4 regions of the Allobosea sp. NPDC055332 genome follow, and region 1 is predicted to be linked to each of the others. Evidence: riboswitches for the same ligand, from Rfam matches in the RefSeq annotation. Region 1 holds a riboswitch; each other region holds the start of a gene.
The links. A riboswitch is a leader RNA that binds a small molecule or an ion and turns the genes downstream of it on or off. The one in region 1 is predicted to bind cobalamin.

Region 1 (6,938 bases):
AGTTTGAACCGTTTCACAGAGAGGCTCATGGCGACGATCCGTGACGTGGCTCGCTTGGCCGATGTGTCGGTGGCGACCGTCTCGAATGCCCTGAACAATGCCGAGCGCGTCAGCCCGGAGCTGCTCGGCCGCGTTCGCGCTGCCATGGCGAAGCTGAACTACGCCCCGCATGCCGGCGCACGCTCGCTCAGGAAGCGCTCGAGCGGGCTGCTCGGCCTGATCGTCGCCGACATCACCAACCCGTTCTTCTCCGACCTGTTCGAGGCGATCGAGGACGCGGCGGCGGCCCGCGGCTATCTCGTCCTGCTCTGCAATTCGAGCGAGCGCAGCGAGCGGGAGGAAGCCCATCTGCGCATGCTGCGGAACCAGCGGATCGACGGGCTGATCCTGGCGCCGACCGGTGCGGTCTCGATCCATCGCGCCTCGCTCCTCGCGCAGCTCGAAGTACCGATCGTGCTGGTCGACCGGGCGATGGACGGGCTCGGCTACGATGCCGTCACCCTCGACAACCGCAAAGCAGGCTTCGAAGCGACGAGCCAGCTGATTGCTTGCGGACACGGGCGCATCGCGCTGATCAATGGACCGGAGATTCTCAGGACCGCGGCCGATCGCATGCAGGGCTATCGAGAGGCCCTGCTGGCCAATGGCCTCCCCTTCGATCCGGCGCTTGTTCGCGATGCCGGCTTCCAGGAGCAGCCGGCCGTCGAGGCGCTCTCCGACCTGCTGGCGCAGGACGACCCGCCGACGGCCGTGCTCGCGACCAACAACCTCATGACCATCGGCGCGATGAAAGCTTTGGCCGATCGCGGCCTGGCCTGCCCCGACGACATATCGCTCGTGGGCATCGACGACCTGCCCTGGGCCGATGCAGTGCAGCCGCGACTCACCGCCATGGTCCAGCCGGTTCGCGCCATGGGCGAGGCAGCCTTCGACATGCTGGCCCAGCGGATCGCCGGGACGCGGCTCGGCCCGGGCAGCACCGTCGTGATGCCAGCGGATCTCATCGTCCGCCGCTCCTGCGGTGCGCCCCAGCCCATCCGGAGCTTCCATGGCGAATGATCTGACGTCGCTCAGTGCCGTAGCCGTGCGTGGGCTGCTGCAGGCCGGCAAGGTGAGCTCGGTCGAGCTCGTCCAGGCGGCGCAGGCGCGCCTCGCCATCGTCGAGCCGCTGGTCAACGCCGTGCCAACGCTCTGCATCGAGCGGGCCCTGGCGCAGGCCACAGAACAGGACACTCAGCGGCGCGCCGGCCAGAGCAGCGTTCTGGGCGGCATCCCGATCGTCGTGAAGGACAACAACGACGTCGGCGGCGTGCGCAACACCGGCGGAACCTCGATCTTCCGCGACCGGATCTCTGAAGCTTCCGACCGCACCGTCGCCTTGATGGAGACCAATGGCGCGGTCGTGCTCGGCAAGTCGAACCTGTCGGAGCTCGGCGGTGCGCAGACCACCAACAGCGTCCACGGCACGACGCGTAACCCTTACGACATCCGCCTCACCTGCGGCGGCTCCTCCGGCGGCGCGGCCGTCGCGCTGGCGACCGGCGAAGCCTGGCTGGCGCATGGCAACGATTATGGCGGCAGCCTGCGTATCCCCGCGGCCTTCTGCAACGTCACGGGTTTGCGCCCCACCCCCGGGCGTATTCCGCGCAAGCGCCTCGCCGATCCGTTCGACACCATCGCCGTCGAAGGACCGATGGCGCGCGACGTCGCCGATCTTGCGCTGTTCTTCGACGCGATGACCGGCTTCGATCCCGGCGACTTCCTGACCAGTCCATCGCACGAGCCGCTCTTCCTCGCCGCCGCGCAGGACCCGAGGCGACCGGCCCGGGTCGCCCTGTCCGCCGATCTCGGCGAGCTACCTATCGCTCCGGCGATCCGGAATGCCCTGGACCGTTTCGCGGTGCTGCTGGAAAAGGCCGGAACCATCGTCCATCGCGGCGCTCCCTCGGTGGCCGGAGCGATGGACGCGTTTCGGGCGCTGCGCGGCGAAGGCTTCTTCGCGACCTGGGAGCCCCTGCTCGATACCCATCGCGAGCAGTTCCCGGCGCCGGTGATGGCCGATCTCGTTCGCGGCCGCGATCAATCCGGAGCGGCGATCGTCGCGGCCAATCGCTATCGCAGCGAACTCTACCGCCGCACCGTCGATCTCCTCGACGAGCACGACTTCCTGGTCTGCCCGGCAACACAGGTCCTGCCCTTCCCGGCGCAAACGCTGTTCCCGACCGAGATCGAAGGCCGGCCGATGCAGGACTATCTCGACTGGATCTCGATCACCGCGATCTGGTCGCTGACCGGGCTTCCGGCGATCGCAATCCCGATCGGCTTCTCGCCGGAAGGCCTGCCGATCGGCATCCAGATTTTGTCGCATGGCCGGCGCGAAGCGGACCTGTTCAGGCTCGCCGCCTGGATCGAGCGCGAGCTCGCACTGCCGACCGCGCCGATCGATCCGCACTGAGCCGAGCGCGACAGTTCACAGGAGATCGATCGGCGCCGAAGATCGCCTCGCCGTGGCGCCGATGACGGCTCCGTCAAGACGGCCAGGGCTTGAACAGGCCACGAGACTACCCAAATCGCTACTCGAAAGGGGCCCTCGCCGCATCGCGCAACGGAGCTTCGCCATGGATACCGAGAAGCTGAAGCAGTTTCGTAAGCAATCGATCGAGAAGGCCCTTCGTGCCGGGCTCCCCGCCTATTTCCTCGACGAATGCGCCGATGACGGGGTGATCCGCGTCAAACCCAATGGCGTCGCGGAGCGGATCGTCGTCCTGCAGGGCCAGGCCCGGATCAGCCCGTTCGAGTGCCGATCCTGCTGAGCTTTGGCTCCGGCCGACCTCGCCGTCGATCGCGGTGAGGCCGGACCATCATCGTCATCCGGAGAGGCCGGTTCGCGACGATCCAGCTGGCTTGCGGGGCGGCTCGCTCCTGGCCTGGCAACCGCCCGAAACACGGCCAGGACCTTGCGATCCCCGACACCGGCGTCACGACGGCGATCACCAGCGGCGCTTGACGGTTCGGCCCGGCCCTATAGGTTGAGCCGCGATCGAGGTTCTCCGGGCTGTCCCCCGGAGCTAAGAGGGAATTCGGTGGGGCGCCCAGCGCCGAAGCCGAGGCTGCCCCCGCAACTGTAAGCGGCGAGCTCTCTGTCCATCGTCCACTGGCGCATCTGGCGCCGGGAAGGCCGGGCGGAACCGGCATCGACCCGCGAGCCAGGAGACCTGCCCCGGTCGTCGAAGACGTCTTTCGGACGGGGTGTTCCGGAGCTGTGTGTCGATGGCGGCCTTGGCCTCCATCCATCCACGCCCCTGCGCAGCTCCTCGTTCGTCATCTCGGGGAGCGATGAAATCCATGTTCATGCAGATTGCCGCCCGCGCCATCGCGGAGACCTTGACGGCTGAGCGCAGCCAGTCCTATCAGAAATGCAACATTGTAACAATCAAGGTTGCTTCTGTGCCGACCCCGCACCAGTTCGCTCGCCGTCTCCGCCTGCCGATCGCCGGGCTCCTCGGCTTCCTCGCCGCGGGCGCGGCCTGCGCCGCACCGACGCAATACCCGCTGACCCTTGAGAATTGCCGCGAAAGCGTGACCTTTACCGCTCCGCCCAAGCGCGTCGTCGCGATCGGCCAGACCCAGACCGAGATCCTCTACGCACTCGGCCTCGGCGACCGTGTCGTCGGCACGGCGGTGTGGTTCTCGCCGGTCGCAAAACCCTATGAAGCGGTCAACGCCAAGGTGAAGCGCCTCGCGGACAATGATCCGAGCTTCGAGGCGGTGCTGGCGCAGGAACCCGACCTCGTCACCGCGATGTTCGAATGGCATGTCGGGCCGAACGGCATCGTCGGCAAGCGCGCCCAGTTCGCGGGGGTGAAGGTACCGACCTATGTCTCGCCGACCGATTGCATCGGCAAGGACAATTCCGGCGCGGGCGACGGCGTGCGCACCCAGATGTTCACGATGGAGCTGGTCTATCGCAACATCCGCGAATTCGGGCAGATCTTCGACGTCGCCGAGCGGGCCGAGACGCTCGTCGCCGAGCTGAAAGCGCGCGAGGACAAGGCGGTCGCGGCCGTCGCCAGCCTCAAGGCCAGGGACGTGCCGGTCGTGGTCTGGTTCTCCAGCCGCGACATCAAGGGCGACGGTTTCATGGCCGGTAAGAACGGCGTGCCGGCCTATATCCTGTCGAAGCTCGGCGCCCGCAACATCATCAGCACCAATGAGGAATGGCCGCTGGTCGGCTGGGAGAGCATCGCCGGCGCCAACCCGGCGGTGATCGTCACGGTGAAGATGGATCGCCGCCGCTTCCCGGCCGACGATATCGAGAAGAAGCTCGATTTCCTGAAGACCGATCCCGTCGCCAGCAAGCTCGATGCGGTGAAGAACAACCGGATCGTGATCCTCGATGTCGGTGCGACCCGCGCCGGGCTCGACACGGTCGACGGCATCGAGACGCTCGCCAAGGCGATCTCCGGCTTCGGCCTTTCCCCTTGAGCCACGCCGCCCACGGCCCGAACTGGCCGGCGCGGATCGCGATCGCGCTGGCCTCGCTCGTCGCGCTCACCATCTCGGTGGCGCTGGCGGTGACGATCGGCGAGATGCGCATTCCTCTGGGCACCGCGCTGCGGGCGCTCGGCAACGGGCTGTTCAAGCTCGATTTTCCGGTGAGCGCGATCCAGCAGGGCGTGATCTTCGATTATCGCCTGAGCCGGGCGCTGATGGCCGGGCTCTGCGGCGGCGCGCTCGCGCTCTCGGGCGCGATCCTGCAGGCGCTGCTGCGCAACCCGCTGGCAGAGCCCTATGTTCTCGGCATCTCCGCTGGCGCCTCGACCGGCGCCGTCGCGGTGCTGATCCTCGGCGTCGGCATTGGCGGCACCGCGCTGACGCTCTCGGCCGGCGCCTTCATCGGCTCCTGCGCCGCGCTTGCCGTGGTCGCCCTGCTGGCGACGGGTGCGGGCGGGGCGAGCGATCGTGTCATTCTTGCCGGCGTCGCCACCTCGCAGCTCTTCAATGCGGCGACGGCGACGATCGTCACGACGATGGCCAGCGCCGAACAGGCACGCGGCGTGATGTTCTGGCTGCTCGGGAATTTCGGCGGCGTGCGCTGGCCGGATCTGTGGATCGCGGCGCCGGTCGCCTTCATCGGCTTCGGCATCTGCATGCTGCACGCCAAGGCACTCGACGCCTTCGCCTTCGGCGTCGATGCCGCCGCCTCACTCGGCGTCGCGGTGACGCGGGTCAAGGTCGTGCTCTTCGCGACAACCGCCGTGATGACCGCAGTGATGGTCTCGATTGTCGGCACGGTCGGCTTCGTCGGTTTGATCATCCCCCATGCCGCCCGTTTCCTGGTCGGCTCCGGCCATGCCCGTCTGCTGCCGGCCTGCCTCGTTGTCGGCGCGATCTTCATGATCCTCGCCGACATCCTGTCGCGCGTGCTGATCCCGCAGCAGATCCTGCCGATCGGCGTGGTGACGGCGCTGTTCGGGGCGCCGGTCTTTGCGCTCATCCTCTATCGGGCAAGGCGGCCGGCATGACGCTCGCCACGCGTGAGGTGCGCTGGGGCGCAGCCGGCCGGATGATCGTCGACGGGGTGACGCTGCAGGCGGCACCCGGCCGGGTGCTCGGCCTGATCGGGCCGAACGGCTCGGGCAAGTCGAGCCTGCTGCGATTGCTCTGCCGCCTGCGCAATGTCGCGAGCGGCGTCGTCACCCTCGACGAGCGCAATATCGCTGCCGTGCCGCGCCGCGAGCTCGCCCGGCGCCTGGCCTTCGTCGAGCAGCAGGCGACGACAGAGATCCAGCTCTCCGTCTGCGACGTCGTCCGTCTCGGCCGCACACCGCATCGCGCCGCGCTCGCCTCCTGGAGCGACGCCGACGAGGCGGCCGTGAACGAGGCGCTCGCAAGGGTCGGGCTCAGCGAGCGGCACGACCAGTTCTGGCACACGCTCTCAGGCGGCGAGCGCCAGCGGGTCCATATCGCCCGCGCGCTGGCGCAGGAACCGAGCGAGCTCATCCTGGACGAGCCGACCAACCATCTCGACATCCAGCACCAGCTCTCGATCCTGAGCCTGGTCCGCCGCCTCGGCATCACCTGCATCATGGCGCTGCACGACCTCAACCTCGCGGCGATGTTCTGCGACGAGATCGCGCTGCTGCACGAAGGGCGGCTGCAGGCGGCCGGGGCACCGGACGAGGTGCTGACCGCCGAGGCGATCCAGCGCATTTTTGGCGTCGCAGTCTCGATTCGTCAGGGCGCGTCGGGACGCCGGCACATCGAATATCTGATCGAACCGGAACGGAGGCAGTCATGAAGCCGGCCGAGGCACAGACCCAGGTTTCCGATTACTGGACCCGGCGCGCGCCGGCTTTCGACGGCGTCGCTTCGCATGTCGCCCAAGCTTCGCTCTGGCGCGACGTCCTCGCAACCGCCTTCGAAGCCGAGGAGGCGAAGGACGTCGTCGATCTCGGTACCGGTACCGGCGCCTGTGCGTTGATCGCCGCATCGCTGGGACATCGCGTGCGGGCCTGCGACGGCTCGGCCGGGATGCTTATCGTTGCTCGGCAGGCCGCCGCGGCCTCCGGACTCGACGTCGCCTTCGAACAGGCCCTGATCGAGGAGGCTTCGTTCGCCCCAGGTTCGGCGGACATCGTGACCCTGCGCAATGTGCTCTGGACGCTGCCCGAGCCGATGGCAGCGCTGCGCAAGGCCCACCTTGTCCTGCGCGCGGGTGGGCGGGTGCTTGTCTCCGACGGGCTCTGGTCGATCGCACCGCAATACCGATCGACCTATCCGGACGCGCTCACCGCCAGCCTGCCGCGCCATGACGGGCTGACCGAAGACGATGCCAGGGCGATGCTGAGCGAAGCCGGCTTCGGCCCGGCGCGAAGCTGGCAGCATCTGTTCCCGGCCTCGCCCTATCCCGGCGACGTGCCGATGTTCGTGCTGAC
Region 2 (6,938 bases), on a different contig from region 1:
TGAAGAATGGTGGCTTCGAGGAATACCGGCTGAAGCTGCGCTGATCGGGCAGCGCGCTTTCCAGCCGCAGTCGGGCATGCGATGCGCTGGGACATGAGCTTCCTTGCGCGCCTCGATTCGCTCGTCTCCCGCTATCTCGCCGAGGTTGTCGGCCCACGCGAGCGCCTCGCGCTGCTGCGCTGGCAGATCGCCGAACACCATCCGCTCGACGCGCGCGAGACCATGCCCGGCCATGTCACGACCAGCGCCTTCGTGCTCTCGCCCGACCATGCGCAGGTGCTGCTGATCGACCATGTCGTGATCGGCCGCTGGCTCCAGCCCGGCGGCCATTACGAGCCCGCCGCGGCCTTCCACGAGTCGGCGCTGCGCGAAGCGGTGGAGGAGACCGGCGTTGCCGAACCCGCGCTGCATCCCTGGCATCGCGGCGGCGACCTGCCCTTCGCCATAGACAGCCACGAAGTGCCCGGCAATCCGCGCCGGAGCGAACCGCCGCATATCCATCACGACCTGCAATATCTGTTCATCGCCGACCCCGCCCTGCCATTGATCGCCCAGGAAGAGGAGGTCCACGCCGCGGCCTGGAAGCCGATTGCGGAACTGGCGGAGATTGCGCCCGTGGCCTTCGCGCGCCTGCGCGCCCCGCGCTTTGCAGGCTGATCCGGTCGGCTGTTGCTCATTCGCAACAATGTAACGATATGATCCTGCGGTCGGCCATCTACTATTGCGACTCATTCGCATTTGCGTACGGTGGGCTCAGTCAACAGGATCGCCAGCCATGCTGAAGCCCGCCGCCTTCGCTCTTGCCGCCTCTAGCCTGCTCTCGCCAGCTTTTGCCGCCGATCTCCCCTCGCGCAAAGGCGCGCCTGTCGCGCCGCCGGTGCTCTCGGCCTGTACCGAGAACGAAGGCATCCCGACCGACGCCTTCGGCTTCACCACTGGCTCGGACGTCGCCGAGGTCGGCTCCTTCGGCGCGAGCCTGACCTATAATGGCGGCTTCGGTGTTCGCGACGGCCGCCAGGCCGCGCATGGCCTGCAGCTCCAGGGCTCCTATGGCCTCTTCCCCTGTTTCGAGATCGGCCCCTATCTGCTCGGCGGCTTCACCGACGCGACCATCGCCGATACCAAGGCAGACAACCGCAGCGCCGGCGCCGGCGTCGAGATGAAATACCGCCTGCTCGGCCGCGACCTGCATGGCATCGGCCTCACCATCGTCGTCGATCCCAGCTTCAACCGCACCGACCCGACCGGTGCCGGCAACTTCACCACCTACAACACCGGCATCCGCCTCTTCGCCGACAAGACGCTGGTTCCCGGCAAGCTCTATGCCGCGCTCAATCTCTCGCACGACCTGACCTGGACGGGCCCGAGCCCCTATCTGCGCTCCTCGACCTTCACGGTCGGCGGCTCGCTCGCCTGGCAAATGCTCGACGGGCTCTATCTCAGCGGCGAAGTCCGCCATCAGCGTCGCCACAGCGAGCTCGGCTTCGGCAAGGAGGCCGGCTACGCCACCTTCGCCGGCCCCGGCATCTTCTGGCAGGCGACCAAGCAGTTCGCCATCTCGGCAGCCTACAACGTCCAGATCGCCGGCAAGGCCAAGGGCCAGCCGGGAGATCTCGACATCACCAATTTCAGCCAGCATCTGGTGAAGGTGAAAGCGGCCTACAGCTTCTGACGAGGCAACCCGGATTTTATTGCGCCGGTTCACGGATTGCGGACCCTGCGGCCCAGACGCTAAGACGGGACGGTCTTCAATCGTGGATATCGGCAATGGCGCGCGACGAGGCCGGAAGCGGCACATCGGACAAGGCCGGAATGATCTGCCGGGCGCTGCGTCGCGCCATCATCGAGCGGGCGCTCGAACCCGGCGCGACATTGCCGGAAGACGCGCTGGGTGAGCGCTTCGGCGTCAGCCGCACGCTCGCGCGCCATGCGCTCGGCCAGCTCGCCGCCGAAGGGCTGGTCGAATTGCGCCGCAACCGCACCGCCGTGGTGGCGACGCCGAGCTGGCAGGAAGCGCGCGACACCTTCGACATCCGCATCGAGCTCGAGCGACTCGTCGTGCGCCAGCTCGCCGGCCGGCTGAGCAAGGCGCAGCTGGCGACCTTGCGCGCCCATGTCGACGCCGAGGATGCGGCTCGCGGCGGTGCCGATGCGATCTCGATCCGGCTCGCGACCGAATTCCACATCCTGCTCGCTAAGATGACGGAGAGCCCGATCCTCATCCGCTATGTCAGCGAGCTCGCCTATCGCTGCTGCCTGATCCTGTCGCTGTACAGCCGGCCGCACTCCTCGGAATGCGGCGTCAACGAGCATCGCCTGCTGATCGAGGCGCTCGCGAGCGGCGACAGCGAGAGTGTGATGAAACTGATGCATCACCATCTCGACTCTGTGGCGGAGCGTGCGCTCGTGGCGGAGGCCAAGCCGCGTGAGCGCGACATCATGGCGATCCTCGCACCTTATGCGGAACCGCCGGCTCCAGCCGGGAAGATCCCGCGGAAACGCGCACTCAAGGCGGCCGAATAAGCCCTGCCGCGAAGACAGTGGGCGAATTGACCCCGCCGCATTTCCGCCCTACTCGTGAACGCGACGGTTCCCTCACGGGATCAAAAGGGAACGCAGTGCGGATGGCTTGGCCATCTCATGCTGCGGCTGCCCCCGCAACTGTAAGCGGCGAGCCTTTCGCCATACGCCACTGGGACCTCGGCCCTGGGAAGGCGGCGAAGGGCAGCGACCCGCGAGCCAGGAGACCTGCCGTCAGCCGTGGTCACACGCGAACACATCGGCCGGGGTGCGCTGATGGGTGGTAGAACCGCGCGCGCCCGGTTTCGGGAGCGGGTGGGGACATCTCGTTCGCGGTGACGTGCCACTGACGTTACCCGCCGAGGTTTCCCGTGTTCCGTTTGCCAAAGCCCGCCAGGAGCGGGCGTTCGCCCCTTGCCCTCTTCCTGCTCACCACTTCGATCCTGCTGGCGCCGCTTTCCGCACTGGCGCAGTCGGGCGAAAAGCCGATCGCGCTCGACGAGCTCGTCGTCAGTCCGACCGGCGTGCCGACCCCGGCGAGGGAGATCGCCAGCTCCGTCACCGTCGTCACCTCCCAGGAGATCGAGCGCCAGCAGCGCCGTACCCTGCCGCAGGCGCTCGCCGCCGTGCCCGGCCTCAACATCGTCCAGATCGGCGGGCCGGGCGGACAGACCTCGGTCTTCATGCGCGGCACCAACTCCAACCATGTCAAGGTGCTGATCGACGGCATCGAGGCGAACGATCCCTCGACGCCGAACCGCTCCTTCGATTTCGGGTCGATGCTGACCAACGATATCGAGCGGATCGAGGTGCTGCGCGGCCCGCAGAGCGGGCTCTACGGCGCCAATGCGCTCGGCGGCGTCATCTCGATCACCAGCAAGCACGGCGAAGGCCCGCCCAAGGTGACCGCCACGGTCGAGGCCGGCTCGCACGGCACCTTCAACCAGTCGGCCGGTTTCAGCGGTGGCGATGACCGCTTCAACTACGCCTTCAACGTCGCGCATATGCGCAGCGACTCGACCGATTCCGTGCCCTCGAAGCTGATCCCGCCAGGTGTTCGGGTGAAGCCCAACACCTATGACGCCTATACCTATTCGGGGCGGCTCGGCGTCGCGCTCAGCGACACGCTGAGCCTCAACTGGGTCGGCCGCTACACCGACGGGCAATTCCTCTCGACCTATGACATGGGTTTCCCGGGCCAGCCGACGCCCTTCCGCTCGCGCTTGAACTATGCGCAGGCCTTCACGCGCGGCGAGGCTGTCTGGGATCCGCTGGACGGGCGCTTCATCAACCGCTTCGGCGTCTCCTATTCGAATCAGGATCGCAGCTATCGCAGCCCGAACGGCTTCGGCCAGCTCGGGCTGCCCGCGGAAAATCTCGGCGAGCGCGTGAAGTTTGACTGGCGCGGCGACCTCGAGCTCGCCAAGGGTCACAGCCTGATCATGGGCCTGCAATACGAGCGCGAGCGGCTCGACACGCCGAGCCTCACCGCCTCGAATGGCAACAAGGGCGCCTTCCTGGAATACCAGGCCAATATCGCCGACAGCTTCTTCCTGGCGGCGAACGTCCGGCACGATCATGACGACAGTTATGGCGGCTATACCACCTACCGCATCGCACCGGCCTATATCATTCCGCAGACTGGAACCAAGCTGAAGGCGAGCTATGGCACCGGCTTCAAGCCGCCGACCCTGGCCGAGCTCTTCATCGACTACCGGCCGGGTTTCAACTTCTTTGGTAATCCCAATCTGAAGCCGGAAAAGAGCCGCGGCTGGGATGTCGGCTTCGAGCAGCCCTTGCTCGATAACCGCTTCCGGTTCGGAGCAACCTGGTTCCACAACGATATCGACGACCTGATCGTCACTAATCTGACGCGCGATTCCTACGCCAATGTCGGCCGCGCCACGACCAAGGGCGTCGAGGCCTTCGCCGCGCTCGAATTGACGCCGCAGTTCAAGGTTCGCGGCGACTACACCTTCACGCTGGCGAAGGACGAGGTTTCACGCTGGGAGCTGCTGCGCCGGCCGCGCCACAAGGCGAGCCTGACCGCGAGCTGGATGCCGATGGAGAAACTCACCCTGTCTGCGACACTGATCTATGTCAGCTCCTGGATGGACGGCAACCGCGACTTCTCGGTCTCGCGGCTGCGCGCGCCAGGTGCAGCGATCGTCAATCTCGCCGCCGAATACAAGGTCGACGAGCGCTATACCGTCTTCGGCCGCGTCGACAATCTGTTCGACAGGCGCTGGGAAAACCCGACAGGCTTCCTGGTGCCGGGCCTCGGCGCCTTCGGCGGGATCAGGGTGAACCTGTGAGGCGACGGGCCGCCCTCGCGCTCGGCCTCTGGCTGACAACGTTCGGCGGCTCCGCCCATGCGGACGATGCGCCGGCCAAGCCGCAGCGCATCGTCTCGCTCAACATGTGCACCGACGAGCTGGTGCTGCGGCTGGCGTCACCGAAGCACGTCGCCTCGGTGACCTGGCTGTCGCAGGATCCGCGCAACGCCAACATGGCTGCGCGCGCCCTGACGATCCCGGCCAATCACGGGCTGGTCGAGGAGGTGCTGGCGCTGAAGCCCGATCTCGTCATCGCCGGCGCCTATACGACGCGCGCGACCGTCGCGCTGCTGAAGCGCGTCGGGGTGCCGGTCCGCGAGTTCGGCGTGCCGAGCAACCTCGCCGAAATGCGCCAGCAAATCCGCGACATGGCCAAGCTGCTCGGCGAGCAGCAGAACGGCGAAGCCCTGATCGCCGGGATCGATGCCCGCCTCGCGGCACTGGCCGACCGCCCTCGCCCGGCGCATCCGCGCGCGATCGTACTGCGTCCGAACGGCTTCACCACCGGGCGCGGCTCGCTCGTCGACGAGATCCTGACGGCGGCGGGGCTGACCAACCTCGCCGCCGAGCTCGGCATCGACAATTACGGCCAGATCGCGCTTGAAACCGTCGCGCTCGGCAAGGCCGACATCCTGATCCTCAACACCACGCCGGACAGCCCGCCCTCGCTGGCCCACGAGATCCTGCATCACCCTGTCCTAGCCCGCCTCGGCGACCGGCTGAAGCTCGTCGCCCTGCCCGCGAAGCTCTGGACCTGCGCCGGTCCGGCGGTGATCGACGCGATCGAACTGCTGCTCGACGCGGCCGCGCCAACCTCTGCCGGACCCAAACCATGAGCGCCTTGGCCGTGCCCTCCCCCGCATCCGACCGGATGTCCTATTGGCGGCTCGTCACCCTGCTGGCCGCTGCGACGCTCGCCATGGCGGCGCTCTCGCTCGCCGTCGGCTATGCACGGCTCGACCTCTTCGCCGCGCTCGGCGACTGGCTCGCCGGCCGCCAGAGCCTGCCCGCGCTCGTGCTGGTCGAACTGCGCCTGCCGCGCGCCATCCTCGGTGCGCTCGTCGGCTTCAGCCTCGGCCTCGCCGGCGCGGCCATGCAGGGGCTGCTGCGCAATCCGCTGGCCGAGCCCGGCATCGTCGGCATCTCAAGCGCAGCCGCCCTCGGCGCCGTCACCGTGTTCTATTCCGGCTTCGCCGGCGCCTTCGCGCTGGCCCTGCCGCTCGGCGGCATCGCCGGGGCGCTGCTGGCGGTACTGTTGCTCTTTGCGCTCAATGGCCGCGGTGCCGGCACGATGACGCTGATCCTCGCCGGCGTCGCGATCAACAGCTTCGCCGGAGCGATGACGTCGCTCGCGCTCAACCTCGCGCCCAATCCCTATGCCGCACTGGAGATCGTGTTCTGGCTGATGGGCTCGCTCGCCGATCGCAGCCTGATCCATGTCTGGCTCGTGCTGCCGCTGATGCTGGCAGGTTGGATCCTGCTTCTCTCCAGCGCGCCGGCGCTCGACGGGCTCACGCTCGGCGAGGACACCGCGCGCAGCCTCGGCTTCGACCTGACCTGGCTGCGGGTGCGATTGATCGGCGGCGCAGCGCTCGCGGTCGGCAGCGCCGTCGCCGTCACCGGAGCGATCGGCTTCGTCGGGCTCGTCGTGCCGCATCTCTTACGCCCGCTGGTCGGCCACAAGCCTGGCCGATTGCTGCTGGTCAGCGGCTTCGGCGGCGCGATCCTGCTGCTCGCCGCCGACACGGCACTGCGGCTGATGCCGATCCGGCCCGAGCTCAAGCTCGGCGTCGTCACCGCTTTGATCGGGGCGCCCTTCCTGTTCAGCCTGATCCAACGCCTGCGGCGGGAGGCGTGATGCGTATCGAAGCGAACGGCATCGCGATCACCTTCGACGGCAAGCCGATCCTCGCCGGGATCGACCTTGCCCTGCGCCCCGGCGAGCTCGTCGGCCTGATTGGCGCGAACGGCGCCGGCAAGACGACCTTGCTGCGCATCCTCGCCGACCTGCTGCCGCCAACGGCAGGTAAAGTTCTCTATGATGGCAAGCCGGCAAGAGCGCTGGGGCGCCGCGCTCTCGCG
Region 3 (6,938 bases), on a different contig from region 1:
TGAGCCGGCTCTCTTTTTGAGTAAGCGGCGGCCACGAACAGGCGGACCCCCGTCCGGACCGATCCAAGAGCCGGAGTCTTCTTGCAGAATCCGTCGCTGCGTCTTTCCAGCGGACAGCATCGCGCCGCGGTACAAGAAAGGTCGTGAAGCTGCCCGTCCCGCCATCCGGACTGCGATCAGGCCGGCTATTGCGGTGGATAACGCAACTTTAGTCGTAAGACTTGGCGCTGCACGCGGCTGGAATATGACAGTTCCGTGTCACATACTATAGCCAGCTCATAATCAAGATCGACCGGGAGAGACGCCGACTATGACCAAGATGCTGACTTGCCTAACCGCCACGACCTCGCTGCTGCTGGGCCTCGGTCTCACTGGGGCGGCGCAGGCGCAGGACGCCTGCCCCAATCGCGGCCAGCTCGACACGATGTATTGCGACGCCAACAAGGACCTGGTCGCCGACGTGCCGACCGACGCCTCGAAGCAGAAGGATCCGTCGGCGCTGGTCTGGGCCTATACGCCGGTCGAGGACCCCGCCGTCTACGCCAACATCTTCAAGCCGCTGACCGACCATCTCGCCGCCTGCACCGGCAAGCGCATCGTCTATTACCCCGTGCAGTCGAACTCGGCCGAGATCGAGGCCATGCGCTCCGGCCGCCTGCACTTCGCCGGCTTCTCGACCGGCCCGACGGGCTTTGCCGTCAACCTCGCCGGCGCAATCCCGTTCGCCGCCAAGGGCTCGGCCGCGGGCGTGCGCGGCTACAATCTCGTCGCCGTGGTGAAGAAGGACAGTCCCTACCAGAAGCTCGCCGACCTCAAGGGCAAGAAGGTCGCGCACACCTCACCCTCATCCAATTCGGGCAATCTCGCCCCGCGCGTGCTCTTTCCCGAGCATGGGCTCGAGGCCGACAAGGACTACAAGCCGCTGATGTCGGGCGGCCACGACAAGTCGATCCTCGGCGTGGTCTCTGGCGACTACGACATGGGCGCCGTGGCCGGTGACGTCTATGAGCGCATGATCGTACGCGGCACGATCAAGAAGGACGACACGCGCGAGATCTATCGCAGCGCGATCTTCCCGACCTCGTCATTCGCCCATGCGCACGACCTCAAGCCCGAGCTCGCCAAGAAGCTGACCGACTGCTTCTTCTCCTTCCGCTTCACGCCGGAGATGACCAAGGAGTTCAACGGCGACGACCGCTTCCTGCCGATCACCTACCAGAAGGACTGGGCGGTCGTGCGCGACGTCGCCGAGAAGTCGGGCACGCCCTACAACAAGTCGGCCTATGACACCGAGGCCAAGCGCGAGGCCGACGAGCTTGCCAAGAAGAAGGCGCAGCAGCCCGCGCCGGCCAAGGCTCCCTGACACGAAAGCCATAGCAAGCTCATGAGCGCGCTCCCCGCAGCAGAGGCGCCCGGCCATGGCCGGGCGCTCGTCATCCGCAACCTCGTCAAGGAGTACCGCAAGGGTCAGCCGGTCCTGCGCGACATCTCACTGAGTGTCTCCGAGCCCGGCATCGTCGCGATCATCGGCCCCTCCGGCACCGGCAAGTCGACGCTGATCCGTTGCATTAACCGGCTGGTCGACCCGACCTCCGGCTCGATCATGCTCGGCGGAACCGATCTGGCGAAGCTGCAAGGCGAGCCTCTCAGGGCTGCGCGCCGGCGCCTCGGCATGGTCTTCCAGGAATACAACTTGGTCGAGCGATTGACGGTGATCGAGAACGTGCTTTGCGGCCGGCTCGGCTATGTCCCGGTCTGGCGTGCCTGGACGCGGCGCTTCCCCGAGGCGGACATCGCGCGCGCCTTCGCGCTGCTGGAATCGGTCGGCCTCGGCGATTTCGCCACCCGCCGCGCCGACCAGCTCTCCGGCGGCCAGCGCCAGCGCGTCGGCATTGCCCGCGCGGTGATGCAGGAGCCCGATCTCATCCTCGCCGACGAGCCGACCTCCTCGCTCGATCCCAAGACCTCGGTCGAGATCATGGAACTGCTCGCCAAGGTCGGGCGCGAGCGCAATATCCCCGTGCTGGTCAACATCCACAACGTGGCGCTGGCCCGCCGCTATGCGCTGCGGATGATCGGCATGTCCAAGGGCCTCGTGATCTATGACGGCCCGCCGGCCGGGCTGCGGGACAGCCATCTCGCCGAGATCTATGGCGGCGAAGGCTGGATGGAATGAGCGCCGCTCCTGTCAGCGCTGGCACCAGCTTGCGCAGCCGCGCCTTCCCGCCGAACTGGCCGCTGCGCTTCGGCGCACTGCTGTTCGTTGCCTATGTGATCTATGCGGCGGGGATCGTCGACATCCGCTGGGAGCGCTTCGTCCAGGGCCTCGGCAATGGCGCGCGCTTCCTCGGCCGCATGTTCCCGCCGAACCTGGCGCACGACAAGATGCAGCTGCTCGCGCAGGGCATGCTGGAATCGCTGCAGATCGCGATCATCGCGACCGGCGCCGGCGTGCTGCTCGCGTTGCCGGTCGGCCTCTGCGCCGCGCGCAACCTGATGCCGCTGCCGGTGACGATCCTGGCGCGTGGGCTGATCGCGCTCTGCCGGACTTTCCACCCGGTCATCGTCGCCATCCTCTTCGTCAAGGCGGTCGGCTTCGGCGCGCTCGCCGGCATCCTGGCGCTGATCGTCGCGACCATCGGCTTCATCGCCAAGCTGATCGCCGAGGCGATCGAAGAGATGTCGATGAAGCCGATCGAGGCGCTACGCGCCGCCGGCTCGCCCTTCCTGTCGGTCGTCACCATGGGCGTGGTGCCGCAGGTGCTGCCGCGCTTCATCGGCTTTGCCGCCTACCAGCTCGATTCGAACCTGCGCAATTCCGCCCTGGTCGGCCTGGTCGGCGGCGGTGGCATCGGCGCCACCCTCTTCACCGCCTTCCAGCGCTTCGACTACGACTTCGTGCTGACCATCATCATCGCGATCATCCTGGCGGTAATGGCCGGCGAGATCCTCTCCGCCTTCATGCGCCGGGTCTATCAGGACGAGGCTCCGAGCGGCGAGGTCAAGCAGGGCGCCTCCGGCCCGGTCTGGCACCGTTTCACCACGGCCGAGCGCAGCATGCGTCTCGCCTTCTGGGCGGCCGCTGCGTTGGCGCTCGGTTGGTCGCTGCAGACCATCGAGGTGATCCCCGAATTCCTCTACGACGCGCCGGCGCAGACGGTCGACCTCTTTGCGAGGATGTGGCCGATCGACTGGGCTTACTTCCCCAAGACCGTGCAGCAGGCGCTGATCGAGACGCTGCACACCGCAACGCTCGGCACGATCCTGGCGATCCTGCTGGCGACGCCGGTCGCGCTGATGTGCGCCCGCAACATCTCCTCCTCGGCCTGGGTCAACACGCTCGGCCGCTTCATCCTGGTCGCGACGCGCTCGGTGCATACGCTGGTCTGGGCGCTGTTCTTCGTCGCCGTCTTCGGCCCCGGCGCGCTCGCCGGCGTGCTGGCGGTCGCGGTCCACTCGATCGGCTTCACCGGAAAATTCCTGGCCGAGGCGATCGAGGAGGCCAAGCCCGGCCCGATCGAGGCGCTGCGAGCCGCCGGGGCACCGCGGCGCTCCGTCCTGCTCAAGGGCTTCTGGCCGCAGGTGAAGCCGGCTTTCCTCGCCGTCAGCCTGTTCCGCTGGGACATCAATGTGCGTGAGAGCGCCGTGCTCGGCTTGGTCGGCGCCGGCGGCCTCGGCGTCGCCCTGCAGGCCGCGATGGACAATCTCTACTGGGACCAGGTCGGGCTCGTGCTCGTCGTGATCTTCGCGGTGGTGGTTGTGACCGAGATCGTCACCGCCACATTGCGGGCGAAGGTGATCTGAGGGCTTGCGGTTGGCCGATAGCTGGCGGTTTCCGCTGTGCCCATGACGGCCATCCACAGCCTGCGCGGCGATGCCAGCGTTGCGGGTTGACGCCACAATCCCGCCATATAGGTTGACGCGCGTCGAGGTCTTCGGAGCGATCCGAAGCTAAGAGGGAATCCGGTGCGGCGTTCGCGCCCAATCCGGAGCTGCCCCCGCAACTGTAAGCGGTGAGTTTCCGACCACAACGTCACTGGCGTTCACGCGCTGGGAAGACGGTCGGAAGCGCTGATCCGCGAGCCAGGAGACCTGCCCCGACGGCGTATTGATGTCGCGCGGGCGGGGTGTCCGGCGGATCGCTGGCATCTTCGGCCGCTTCCGCCGCCGTCATTGCCGCGCTCCCGAGCAGCCCTGTCCCGCATAGCGAGGGGCTGACGACGGTGACGATGCATATAAGCGCAGGCTGCGAGGCCTGGTCTCGAACAGGGCAGGCCGTGCCTTTTACGGGCATGATCTATTGTAATGATATAACATATCATTCATAGGCACGGCATGACCTCTGCTTTCCCTGTCTCCGCCGGGCGAGACAACAGTCCGCTCGACCCCCTCGCGCTCTACGCCAGCGCGATCGACACCTCGGATTATGCGGTGCGCGTGGCGCCGCTCATTCGCCGCCTGGCTTTGGACATTGGCGACCTCGTCGATGTCGGGGCCGGGGGCGGCCAGCTCGGCTCGGCGCTCCTCGAACCCGGCCGCGCCTGGACGGCGATCGAGCCGTCGCCGGTAATGCAGGCGCGGCTTGCTGTGCATGAACGGCGGCCCCGCGTCATTCCGTTCGGTTGGGATGACGAGCGCGTCGTCTGCGAGGCTGCCGACACGGTGTTGGCAGCGACGATGCCCGGCTACTTCCACGACCCGCTCACCTTTCTCGCGCGCTGCCGGACATGGGCGCGCCGCCAGGTCATCTGGGCGGTACCGGCGCAGAAGGCTCCGAAAGGCTTGATCCTCGCCGCCTGCCTGCCGCGCGAATGGCATGGCGAGGACGAGACGCCCGGCATCGACCTTGTCCTGCCGAAGCTGGGGGGCAGCCAGCCCGACCGGATGGATGCGATCGACTGGACCTTCTCGCTCGTGCTCTCCGACCTGCCGGCATTCGCCGCCTTCCAGGCGGACCGGCTCGGCTGGGTGCCGGGTGATCCGCGCCGGCCCGAGCTCATCGCCCATCTCAGCAAGCAGGCTGTGCCGACCGAAGGCGGCCTGTGCCTCTCCTGCCATCGCCGCTCGGCCATCCTCGTCTGGACCCTGTCATGACTGCCCGCCATCTTGCCGCCGTCGCGCTTCCCTTCCTGCTGCTGACGGTGCCGGCCTTCGCTCAGGCCGAGATCAAGCTTGACGAACTCGTCGTCACCGCCACCGGCCGGCCCGAGCTGCGCAGCCAGATCCCCGGCACCGTCCAGGTGATCGAGCGCGAGAAGATCGAGCACTCCTCGGCGAAATCGCTGACCGACCTGCTTGCCGAGAACGCCGTCGGCTTCTTCAGTGAATGGACGCCGGCGCAGACCTCGATCAACATCCGCGGCGGCGCCAGCGACGGCCAGGGCAAGGATTTCCGCAGCCAGGTGCTGGTGCTGATCAACGGCAGGCGCGCCGGCACCGCCAATCTCTCCAAGCTCTCGCCGGCCGATGTCGAGCGCGTCGAGGTCGTGCGCGGCCCATCCTCGGTGATCTATGGCAGCCAGAACATCGGCGGCGTGATCAATATCATCCTGAAGACCGGCCGCACCGCGCCGGGCACGATGATCGAGGCGGCAGGCGGCTCCTGGGGGCTGTTGCAGGGCAAGGCCCAGACCGGCGGCCTCTATGACAGCATCGACTGGTATGCCGGCATCTCCGGCGGCAGCCGCGACGACTACCATTCCGGGCGCGGCGGTACCACGATGGCCAATACCGGCTGGAAGCGCTTCGGGCTCACCGGCGCGCTCGGCCTGCAGATCAACTCCGACCATCGCGTCGACCTGATGCTGCGTACCGACGGCATCTACGATGTCGGCTTCCGCGGCTCCGGCGCCAACACGATCAGCCAGGAGGATCGCTACAACAACTCGTTCGACATCAGCTACAACGGCCAGCTTCCGGGCGGGCAGGTGCGCTGGCTGCTGCAGGGCTATGCCGTGCAGGACGTCGACAATTTCCGCTGGGCCTCGCCGGTGATCCGCGGCGGCACCGGCCTGCCGGCGCCGGGCACTGCTGCCGACTACAACCGCCGCCAGCTCGACATCGTCGGTACCCGCTTCCAGCCGCGGGCGACGCTCTGGCAGGGCAACGAGATCCTCGCCGGCTGGGACTGGGAGCGCAGCACGCTGCGGTCCACCCGCGATCGCATCGGCGTGCCTGGCAATCCGCTCGCCCCGGTCTCGCCGCAGGACAACAACCAGTCGGAGACCGTCAACGCCATCTATGTCGAGGATTCGCAGAAGCTGTTCGACGACCGGCTGACCCTGCGCGGCGGCATCCGCCGCAGCTTCGGCACGACCAGCTTCGAGTATACGCCGAACCTCGCCGGCCAGCAGCCGCGCGAGGTCGACTATCAGGCGACGACCTACTCGACCGGTGCGACCTTCAAGGCGACTGAGCAGCTCAGCTTCCGGGTCGGCTACGCCACCGGCTTCCGTGCTCCGACCGCGACCGAACTCGCCGCGGACTTCAACACGCTCGGCGGCGGGCGCATCTTCGGCAACCCGTCGCTGAAGCCCGAGACGAGCCGGCAGGTCGAGGTCGGCGCCACCTATCTCGGTGTCGGCTGGCGTGTCGATACGGCGCTGTTCCAGAATGTCATCTCGGACCGCATCATCACGCAGCTCCGGCCTGGCGTCGCCAATACTTCGGACTACGCCAACAACAGTGGCGATGTCGTCGTGCGCGGCCTCGAACTGCAGCTCGACGGCGACCTGCTGAAGCTGGCCCGCTTCGAGGATACGCGCTGGCGCTGGTCGGTCTTCGCCAACGGCGCCTATAATTTCGACATGAAGGACAAGGGCGCCGCCGTTACCGCCAACACCGACAATGTCGAGCGGATGTACAAGTACCAGGCGGCGATCGGCACCCGTTTCGGCCAGAGCGGCGGCCAGTATGACTGGTCGATCCAGGTGCAGGGC
Region 4 (6,938 bases), on a different contig from region 1:
CTCTGCTCGCCCAGCGCAGCCTGCACGAGCATGTCGCCCGCGTCGCTGAGGGACTGGAGCAAGGCGGCCTCACCGGCGGGCGCGAGGCGGTCGCGATGATCGTTGGTCGTGATCCGGAGAGCCTCGACAAAGCCGGCGTCGCCCGCGCCGCGATCGAGAGCCTCTCCGAGAATTTTTCCGACGGCATCGTCGCGCCGGCCTTCTGGCTCGGCCTCGGCGGCCTGCCGGGCGGGGCGCTCTACAAGGCGATCAACACCGCCGATTCGATGATCGGCCACAAATCGCCGCGATACCTCGCCTTCGGCTGGGCGGCGGCGCGGCTCGACGATCTCGTCAATCTGCCGGCTTCGCGGCTGACCGCCTTGCTACTGACTGCCGCCGCGGCGCTCGACCGGCAGGCCGATGCCGGCGCGGCCTGGCGCGCGGTTCGCCGTGATGCCGGACGCCACCGCTCGCCCAATGCCGGCTGGCCGGAAGCGGCGATGGCGGGTGCCCTCGGCCTGCGATTGGCCGGCCCACGCATCTACGGTGCGGTCAGGGTCGAGGATGGCTGGATGGGCGATGGCCGGGCGGAAGCAACCGCCGCAGATATCCGACGGGCGCTCGCCCTCTACCGGCGCGCCTGCCTGCTGCTCTGGGGGCTGGCAGGAATTGGAAGCGCGGCTGCGCTCGCCCTCTAGAACTCGATCCCCTCCTGCGCCTTCACGCCGGCGGCGAAATGATGCTTCACCAGCGTCATCTCGGTGACCAGATCGGCGGCCTCGATCAGCTCCGGCTTGGCGTTGCGGCCAGTGACGACGATGTGGAGGTCGGGTCGGCGGGCCTGCAGCACCGCCACCACCTCGGCCAGCGGCAGGTAATCGTAGCGCAGGGCGATGTTGAGCTCGTCCAGCACCAGGAGCCGGATGCTCTCATCCGCCATCAACTCCCTGGCTTTCTCGAACGCTCGCGTCGCGGCGGCGATGTCGCGGGCCTTGTCCTGCGTCTCCCAGGTGAAGCCCTCGCCCATGGAATGCCAGGAGACCTGGTCGCCGAAGGCGTCCAGCGCCTTGCGCTCGCCGGTCGACCACGCGCCCTTGATGAACTGTACGACGCCGATGCGCCAGCCATGGCCGAGCGCGCGCAGGATCAGGCCGAAGGCGGCGGTCGACTTGCCCTTGCCCGGGCCGGTGTTGACGATCAGCAGGCCCTTTTCCAGCGCCTTGCCGGCGACCTTGGCGTCCTGCACCGCCTTGCGCTTTTCCATCTTCGCCTTGTGGCGGGCGGCGTCCTCGGCCTCGTTCGTCATCGCGTCACTTCACCTGCATCGGCAATCCGGCGACCATGAAGACCACGCGCCCGGCCTGCGCCGCAAGCCGCTGATGCAGGCGGCCGGCCTCGTCGCGAAAGCGCCGGGCGAGCGCATTGTCCGGCACGATGCCGAGGCCGACCTCGTTGGAGACCAGTACCACCGGCGCACTCGCCTCGCGGCAAGCCGCCACGAGCTCGCCGGTCGCGATCGCGATGTCGCGCTCGGCCAGCAGCAGATTGGTCAGCCAGAGCGTCAGACAGTCAACCAGGATGGGTTGCCCGACACGCGCATTGCGGATCGCCTCGGGCAGCGCGACCGGCGCATCGACCGTCAGCCAGTCGCGCGAGCGCCTGGCGCGATGCTCGGCGATGCGGGCGCGCATCTCGTCGTCATAGGCCTGGGCGGTGGCGATATAGGTCCAGGGCGCCGGCAGAGCCTCGATCAGCGCCTCGGCATGACGGCTCTTGCCGGAACGGGCGCCGCCAAGGACGAGGGTGAGCGGAGGGAGGGTCATGTCTACCATTCGCTTTCAAGGATCATCGTGCATTGCACAGCACCGCGCCTGTGGCTAATGATCGTCGATGACGGTGCCTCGACAACGAGGTGAAAAGGGAACGCGGTGAAGGACCGCGGCTGCCCCCGCAACTGTAAGCGGCGCGTCCTGCGCCATCGGCCACTGGGTTTCCCGGGAAGGCGGAGCAGGACACCAAGCCGTGAGCCAGGAGACCTGCCGTCTTTCGATGTCGTCCAGCAGGCTGCCGGTGGGGTGGCCAAGGAGAACCAGATGAATACGGCTACCGTCACCAGCCAGGCCAGCGTTTCGGAGCGGGCGAAAGCCGTCGCTGCCGCGCTGATCCTCGGCTTCGTGCTGATCTACACCGTCGGCTTCGCTGCCTCGTCCACTGTCCACAACGCGGCGCACGACACCCGTCACGGCCTCGCTTTTCCCTGTCATTGAGGGGAAGCACATGGTCACGCGTGTTCTCACGGTCAGCATTCTGGCCGGGCTTCTGGCTGGGCTGCTGATCTCGGCGCTCCAGCACGTCACCACCACCCCGCTGATCCTCAAGGCCGAGACCTATGAGGCGGCTTTGCGTGCGCCGAGCGGGCCGGTGCAGGCCGCGTTCTCGGGCGAGGCCCGCATCCAGCTCGCGCATAACGACCCGAAAGCCGGGGCCGAGCACACCGGCGAGCATGAATGGAAGCCGCAGGACGGCCTGCAGCGCACCGCCTTAACCAGCCTGGTGACGATCGGTACTGCGATCGGCTTCGCCGCCCTGCTTCTTGCCGGGATGATCGCCGCGAACGAACATATCGACCAGCGCCGGGCCTTGGCCTGGGCCGTCTGCGGCTTCCTCGCCTTCGGGCTCGCCCCGGCGATGGGGCTGGCGCCCGAATTGCCGGGCTCCGCCGCGGCCGAACTGCAGCACCGCCAGCTCTGGTGGCTGCTCACGGCGGTGGTCACCGCCGGCGCGCTCTTCGTCTTCCTGCGGGTCGAAGCCTCCTGGGCGCGGGCGCTCGCCGTACTGGCGCTACTGCTGCCGCATCTGATCGGTGCGCCGCATCCGGCCGCGCCGGAGAGCAAGGTGCCGGCCGAGATCGCCGCGCATTTCGCCGCGCTCTCGCTCGCCATCCAGGCCGCGCTCTGGCTCGTCACCGGCTTTGCCGTCGGCGTGCTCTGGCCTTGGGCCACGCGCCGCAGCACCGCCACCGCGGTCGCCTGACGCCTCGCGCGGCCGACCACGGCCGCGCCAGCCCAAGGAGGCGTTTTGATGCTCGAAGGCGATCTCGCTTTCGCGACGCAAGTCCGGCAGGAACCGGGCTGCACCATCCATGTCTGCACCGTCTGCCGGCGCCAGCGCGAGGATCTGCCGGAAGGCTATGACCAACCCGGCATCGGCCTTGCGGCAGCGCTCTCCGAGCGCATGGCCGGCAGCGGCATCGCCGTCATCCCGGTCGAATGCCTCTCCGTCTGCAAGCGGCCCTGCACGATCGCGCTCGCGGCCGAGGGCAAGTGGACCTATCTGATCGGCGATCTCGACGCCGGTCTTCATCTCGACGAGATCGTCAGCGGGGCGGAGAAATTCGCCGCCAGCGCTAACGGCATCGTTCCCTGGAAAGAAAGACCCGCTCCGTTCCGCAAGGGCGTGGTCGCGCGCGTGCCTCCCCTGCCGCGCACACAAGGATCAAACGAATGAACGCTCCCCAGACCACGACGCTCGGCAAGGTGCCGTGCACGATCATCACCGGCTTCCTCGGCGCCGGCAAAACCACCCTCGTCCGGCATCTGCTCGAGAACGCCGGCGGCAAGCGCCTCGCCGTTCTCGTCAACGAGTTCGGCGATCTCGGCTTCGACGGCTCCTTCATCGCCGGCTGCGGCATCGAAGGCTGCACGCAGGACGACATCGTCGAACTGCCGAACGGTTGCATCTGCTGCACCGTCGCCGACGACTTCGTGCCGGCGCTGGAAAAGCTGCTGAACCGGGAAAACCCGCCGCAGCACATCCTGATCGAGACCTCCGGCCTCGCTCTGCCGAAGCCGCTGGTCAAGGCCTTCAACTGGCCGGCGATCCGCTCGCGCGTCACCGTCGACGGCGTCATCGCCGTGGTCGACGGGCCGGCGGTGGCCGAGGGCCAGTTCGCCGACGATCCCGAGGCGCTGAAGGCGCAGGCCGCGCAGGACCAGGCGGTCGATCACGACAACCCGCTGGAGGAGGTGTTCGAGGACCAGATCCTCTGCGCCGACTTGATCCTGCTCAACAAGAGCGACCTCGTCGACGCCGAAGGGCGCGAGCGCGTCAAGGCCGAGATCGCCCAGCACCTGCCCAAGGCGATCAAGGTGGTCGAGACCGCCCATGGCAAGGTCGAGCCGGCGCTGATCATCGGGCTGGGAGCCGCAGCCGAAGCCGATCTGGCGGCGCGTCCCTCGCATCACGGCGAGGGCGAGGATCACGACCACGACGATTTCGACAGCGTCGCGCTGCCGCTGCCGCAGGCCGGCTCGCCGGAGGAACTCGTCGCCCGTGTCGCCAAGGCGGCCGAGGCCGAGGGCGTGCTGCGCCTCAAGGGTTTTGCCGGCATTCCCGGCAAGCCGATGCGGCTCGTGGTGCAGGGCGTCGGCCGGCGCGTTGGCCACCACTACGACCGGGCCTGGGGCGCCAATGAGCCGCGCGACGGCCGGCTCGTGGTGATCGGCCTCAAGGGCTTCGACCGCGCCGCCGTGGAAGCGGCGCTCGCCGGCTGATGCGATGCATCTTCTCCCGACCAGCGAAGTGAGGCTCGACGACGGCGAAGACGCCGTCGACCTCGCTTTGCCGCCGGGAGACCTCGTCGTCCTCTCCTTCAGCGACAGCGACCTCTCGGCACTGGCGGCGGCCGCGCCCGATAGCGGGCTGACCTTGCGCCTCGTGCCGCTCCGGCGCTTCAAGCACCCGCTCTCGATCGACCTGCTGATCGAGAAGACCCTCGCCAGCTCGCGCTTCGTGCTGCTGCGCTGCCTCGGCGGGCTCGACTATCTCCGTTACGGCGTGGAGCAGATCGCCGCCGCCTGCCGGCAGCATGGCGTCGCTCTGGCGGTCTTGCCGGGCGATGACCGGGCGGACGAGCGGCTCGCCGGATATGGCACAGTGCCATCGGAGTTCGCTGCAGACCTGCTCGGCCATTTCCATGCCGGTGGTGGTGCCGAGAACATGCGGCGGTTGCTGGCGCGGGTCGACGGCTATCTCGCCGCGCTGCCCTCATCCGACCCGGCTGCGCTGGGCCACCTTTTCCCCCGAGAGGAGAAGGATCAGCCAACGAAAGGCGAGGCGGCTGCGTCAGCCTCCTTCTCCCTCCGGGGGAGAAGGTCCCGGCAGGGGGATGAGGGCCGGCGCGACCTTGCGCCAGTTGCACTCCCAACGCTCTTCGCCCTCGGCCCAAACGCCGCGCCCCTGCCTTGGCGGGAAGCACTCTCCGCCCTGCCGGCCGACACCTCGCTCGTTCCCATCCTCGTCTACCGCTCCGGCGTCGCTGCCGGAGACACGGCGATGGTCGAGGCTATCGCGTCAGCTCTCGCCGAGTGCGACCTCAGCCCACTCCCGCTCGCTCTGACCAGCTTGAAGGACGCAAGCGTTGCGGCCGAGCTCGCCGCGTTGATAGCGACGCGCAAGCCGGCCCTGATCGTCACCACCACCGCCTTCTCGGCTCGCGACGGCGACGGCTTCGTGCTCGACGCTGCCGATTGCCCGATCCTGCAGGCCGTGCCGGTCGGCAGCGTGCGCGAGGCCTGGGAGGCATCGCCGCGCGGGCTCTCCGCCGCCGACCTTACCATGCAGGCGGCGCTGCCGGAGTTCGACGGAAGGCTGGGAGCCATCCCTGTCGCCTTCAAGGAGGAGATCGCCGATCCGGCAACCAGCCTGACATTGCGGCGGCTCACACCGGATGCCGATTGCATCGCCGCTCTCGCCGACCTCGCAGCGAACTGGGTCGCGCTCGGCAGCAAGCCGCGTGGCGAGCGGCAGCTCGTGCTGGTGATGTCCGACTATCCCGCCCGCGGCGGCCGTGCCGGCTTCGCCGTCGGCCTCGACACGCCAGCGAGCGCGCTGGCTATCCGGGAGTTGCTGGGTGGGGCGGGTTATGATGTCGGCGGCAACGCCGCCACCCCTAACAGCCCTCATCATGAGGAGCCGCGCAGCGGCGTCTCGAAGGATGACCCCGCACGCTCTGGAGCATCCTTCGAGACGCGGCCTTCGGCCGCTCCTCAGGATGAGGGCTGGAAATTGATGCAGGCACTCACCGAAGGCCCGGCTGACTTCACCGTCCCGCTCGCCAGCTACCGCGCCTGGCTCGCCAGCATCCCGGCCGCTGCGCGCGAAGCCCTCATCGCAAGCCAGGGCCAACCCGAAACCGACCCCACCTGCGGCGGCGAGGCTTTCCATTTCCGGCTCGTACGTTTCGGCAAGCTCGCCATCGCGCTGCAGCCGCCGCGCGATGCCTCGCCCGATCGCAAGGCGCGCTATCACGATCCCGACGCGCCGCCGGGCCATGCCTATCTCGCCTTCTATCTCGGCCTGCGCGAGGTATTCGGCGCCGATGCGCTGATCCATCTGGGCACCCATGGCACGACCGAATGGCTGCCCGGCAAGGCCGTGGCGCTCTCGGCTGCCTGCTGGCCGCGGCTCGCGGTCGGCGCGCTGCCGGTGATCTACCCTTATGTCGTCGATGATCCCGGCGAGGCGGCGCCGGCCAAGCGCCGGCTCTCGGCCCTGACGCTCGGCCATCTGCCGCCGCCGCTGGCGAGCCAAGATACCGCCGGCGAGGCGGCACTGCTGCGCGACCTCGTCGAGGAATACTCGCAGGCGCAGGTGCTCGACCCACGCCGGGCCGAGCTGGTGGCGCGCGAGATTCTCGACCGGGCGGAGCGCACCGGCCTCGCCGCAGCGAGCGGCGTCACGCCTGATCAGGACATGGCGAGCGCGCTTGCGGCACTCGACGCTCATCTCTGCGACCTCGCCGAGACCGCCTTTCGCGACGGGCTCCATGTCTTCGGGCATTCCGACGCTGACCCGGCCTCCGCCGTGAACGAGCGAAACAACCTGCTGAAGGCGCTCGATGCCGGCTTTGTGCCGCCGGGCCCGGCCGGCGCGCCGCATCGCGGCCGGCCCGATGT

Region 2: it holds a riboswitch for cobalamin, as region 1 does, so the genes downstream of both, ACWIGM_RS24915 (TonB-dependent receptor plug domain-containing protein) here and ACWIGM_RS16590 (ABC transporter substrate-binding protein) in region 1, are expected to answer to the same signal.
Region 3: it holds a riboswitch for cobalamin, as region 1 does, so the genes downstream of both, ACWIGM_RS25355 (class I SAM-dependent methyltransferase) here and ACWIGM_RS16590 (ABC transporter substrate-binding protein) in region 1, are expected to answer to the same signal.
Region 4: it holds a riboswitch for cobalamin, as region 1 does, so the genes downstream of both, ACWIGM_RS28440 (CbtB domain-containing protein) here and ACWIGM_RS16590 (ABC transporter substrate-binding protein) in region 1, are expected to answer to the same signal.

The regions. Positions count from the first base shown of each region.
Region 1 is NZ_JBSHMO010000003.1:46,644-53,581, reverse strand. Features, by position in the region: gene ACWIGM_RS16605 (LacI family DNA-binding transcriptional regulator) at 28-1,059, shown strand; gene ACWIGM_RS16600 (amidase) at 1,049-2,455, shown strand; gene ACWIGM_RS16595 (hypothetical protein) at 2,619-2,813, shown strand; cobalamin riboswitch at 3,027-3,237, shown strand; gene ACWIGM_RS16590 (ABC transporter substrate-binding protein) at 3,346-4,485, shown strand; gene ACWIGM_RS16585 (FecCD family ABC transporter permease) at 4,482-5,525, shown strand; gene ACWIGM_RS16580 (ABC transporter ATP-binding protein) at 5,522-6,301, shown strand; gene ACWIGM_RS16575 (class I SAM-dependent methyltransferase) at 6,298-6,938, shown strand, end outside.
Region 2 is NZ_JBSHMO010000004.1:706,847-713,784, reverse strand. Features, by position in the region: gene ACWIGM_RS24935 (DUF3616 domain-containing protein) at 1-44, shown strand, start outside; gene ACWIGM_RS24930 (NUDIX hydrolase) at 94-657, shown strand; gene ACWIGM_RS24925 (hypothetical protein) at 776-1,672, shown strand; gene ACWIGM_RS24920 (GntR family transcriptional regulator) at 1,768-2,523, shown strand; cobalamin riboswitch at 2,573-2,770, shown strand; gene ACWIGM_RS24915 (TonB-dependent receptor plug domain-containing protein) at 2,892-4,835, shown strand; gene ACWIGM_RS24910 (ABC transporter substrate-binding protein) at 4,832-5,692, shown strand; gene ACWIGM_RS24905 (FecCD family ABC transporter permease) at 5,689-6,714, shown strand; gene ACWIGM_RS24900 (ABC transporter ATP-binding protein) at 6,714-6,938, shown strand, end outside.
Region 3 is NZ_JBSHMO010000004.1:797,962-804,899, forward strand. Features, by position in the region: gene phnD (phosphate/phosphite/phosphonate ABC transporter substrate-binding protein) at 311-1,363, shown strand; gene phnC (phosphonate ABC transporter ATP-binding protein) at 1,385-2,176, shown strand; gene phnE (phosphonate ABC transporter, permease protein PhnE) at 2,173-3,804, shown strand; cobalamin riboswitch at 3,912-4,114, shown strand; gene ACWIGM_RS25355 (class I SAM-dependent methyltransferase) at 4,336-5,094, shown strand; gene ACWIGM_RS25360 (TonB-dependent receptor) at 5,091-6,938, shown strand, end outside.
Region 4 is NZ_JBSHMO010000005.1:607,955-614,892, reverse strand. Features, by position in the region: gene cbiB (adenosylcobinamide-phosphate synthase CbiB) at 1-680, shown strand, start outside; gene cobO (cob(I)yrinic acid a,c-diamide adenosyltransferase) at 677-1,288, opposite strand; gene cobU (bifunctional adenosylcobinamide kinase/adenosylcobinamide-phosphate guanylyltransferase) at 1,293-1,805, opposite strand; cobalamin riboswitch at 1,861-2,040, shown strand; gene ACWIGM_RS28440 (CbtB domain-containing protein) at 2,076-2,249, shown strand; gene ACWIGM_RS28435 (CbtA family protein) at 2,260-3,015, shown strand; gene ACWIGM_RS28430 (DUF1636 family protein) at 3,064-3,489, shown strand; gene cobW (cobalamin biosynthesis protein CobW) at 3,486-4,535, shown strand; gene cobN (cobaltochelatase subunit CobN) at 4,540-6,938, shown strand, end outside.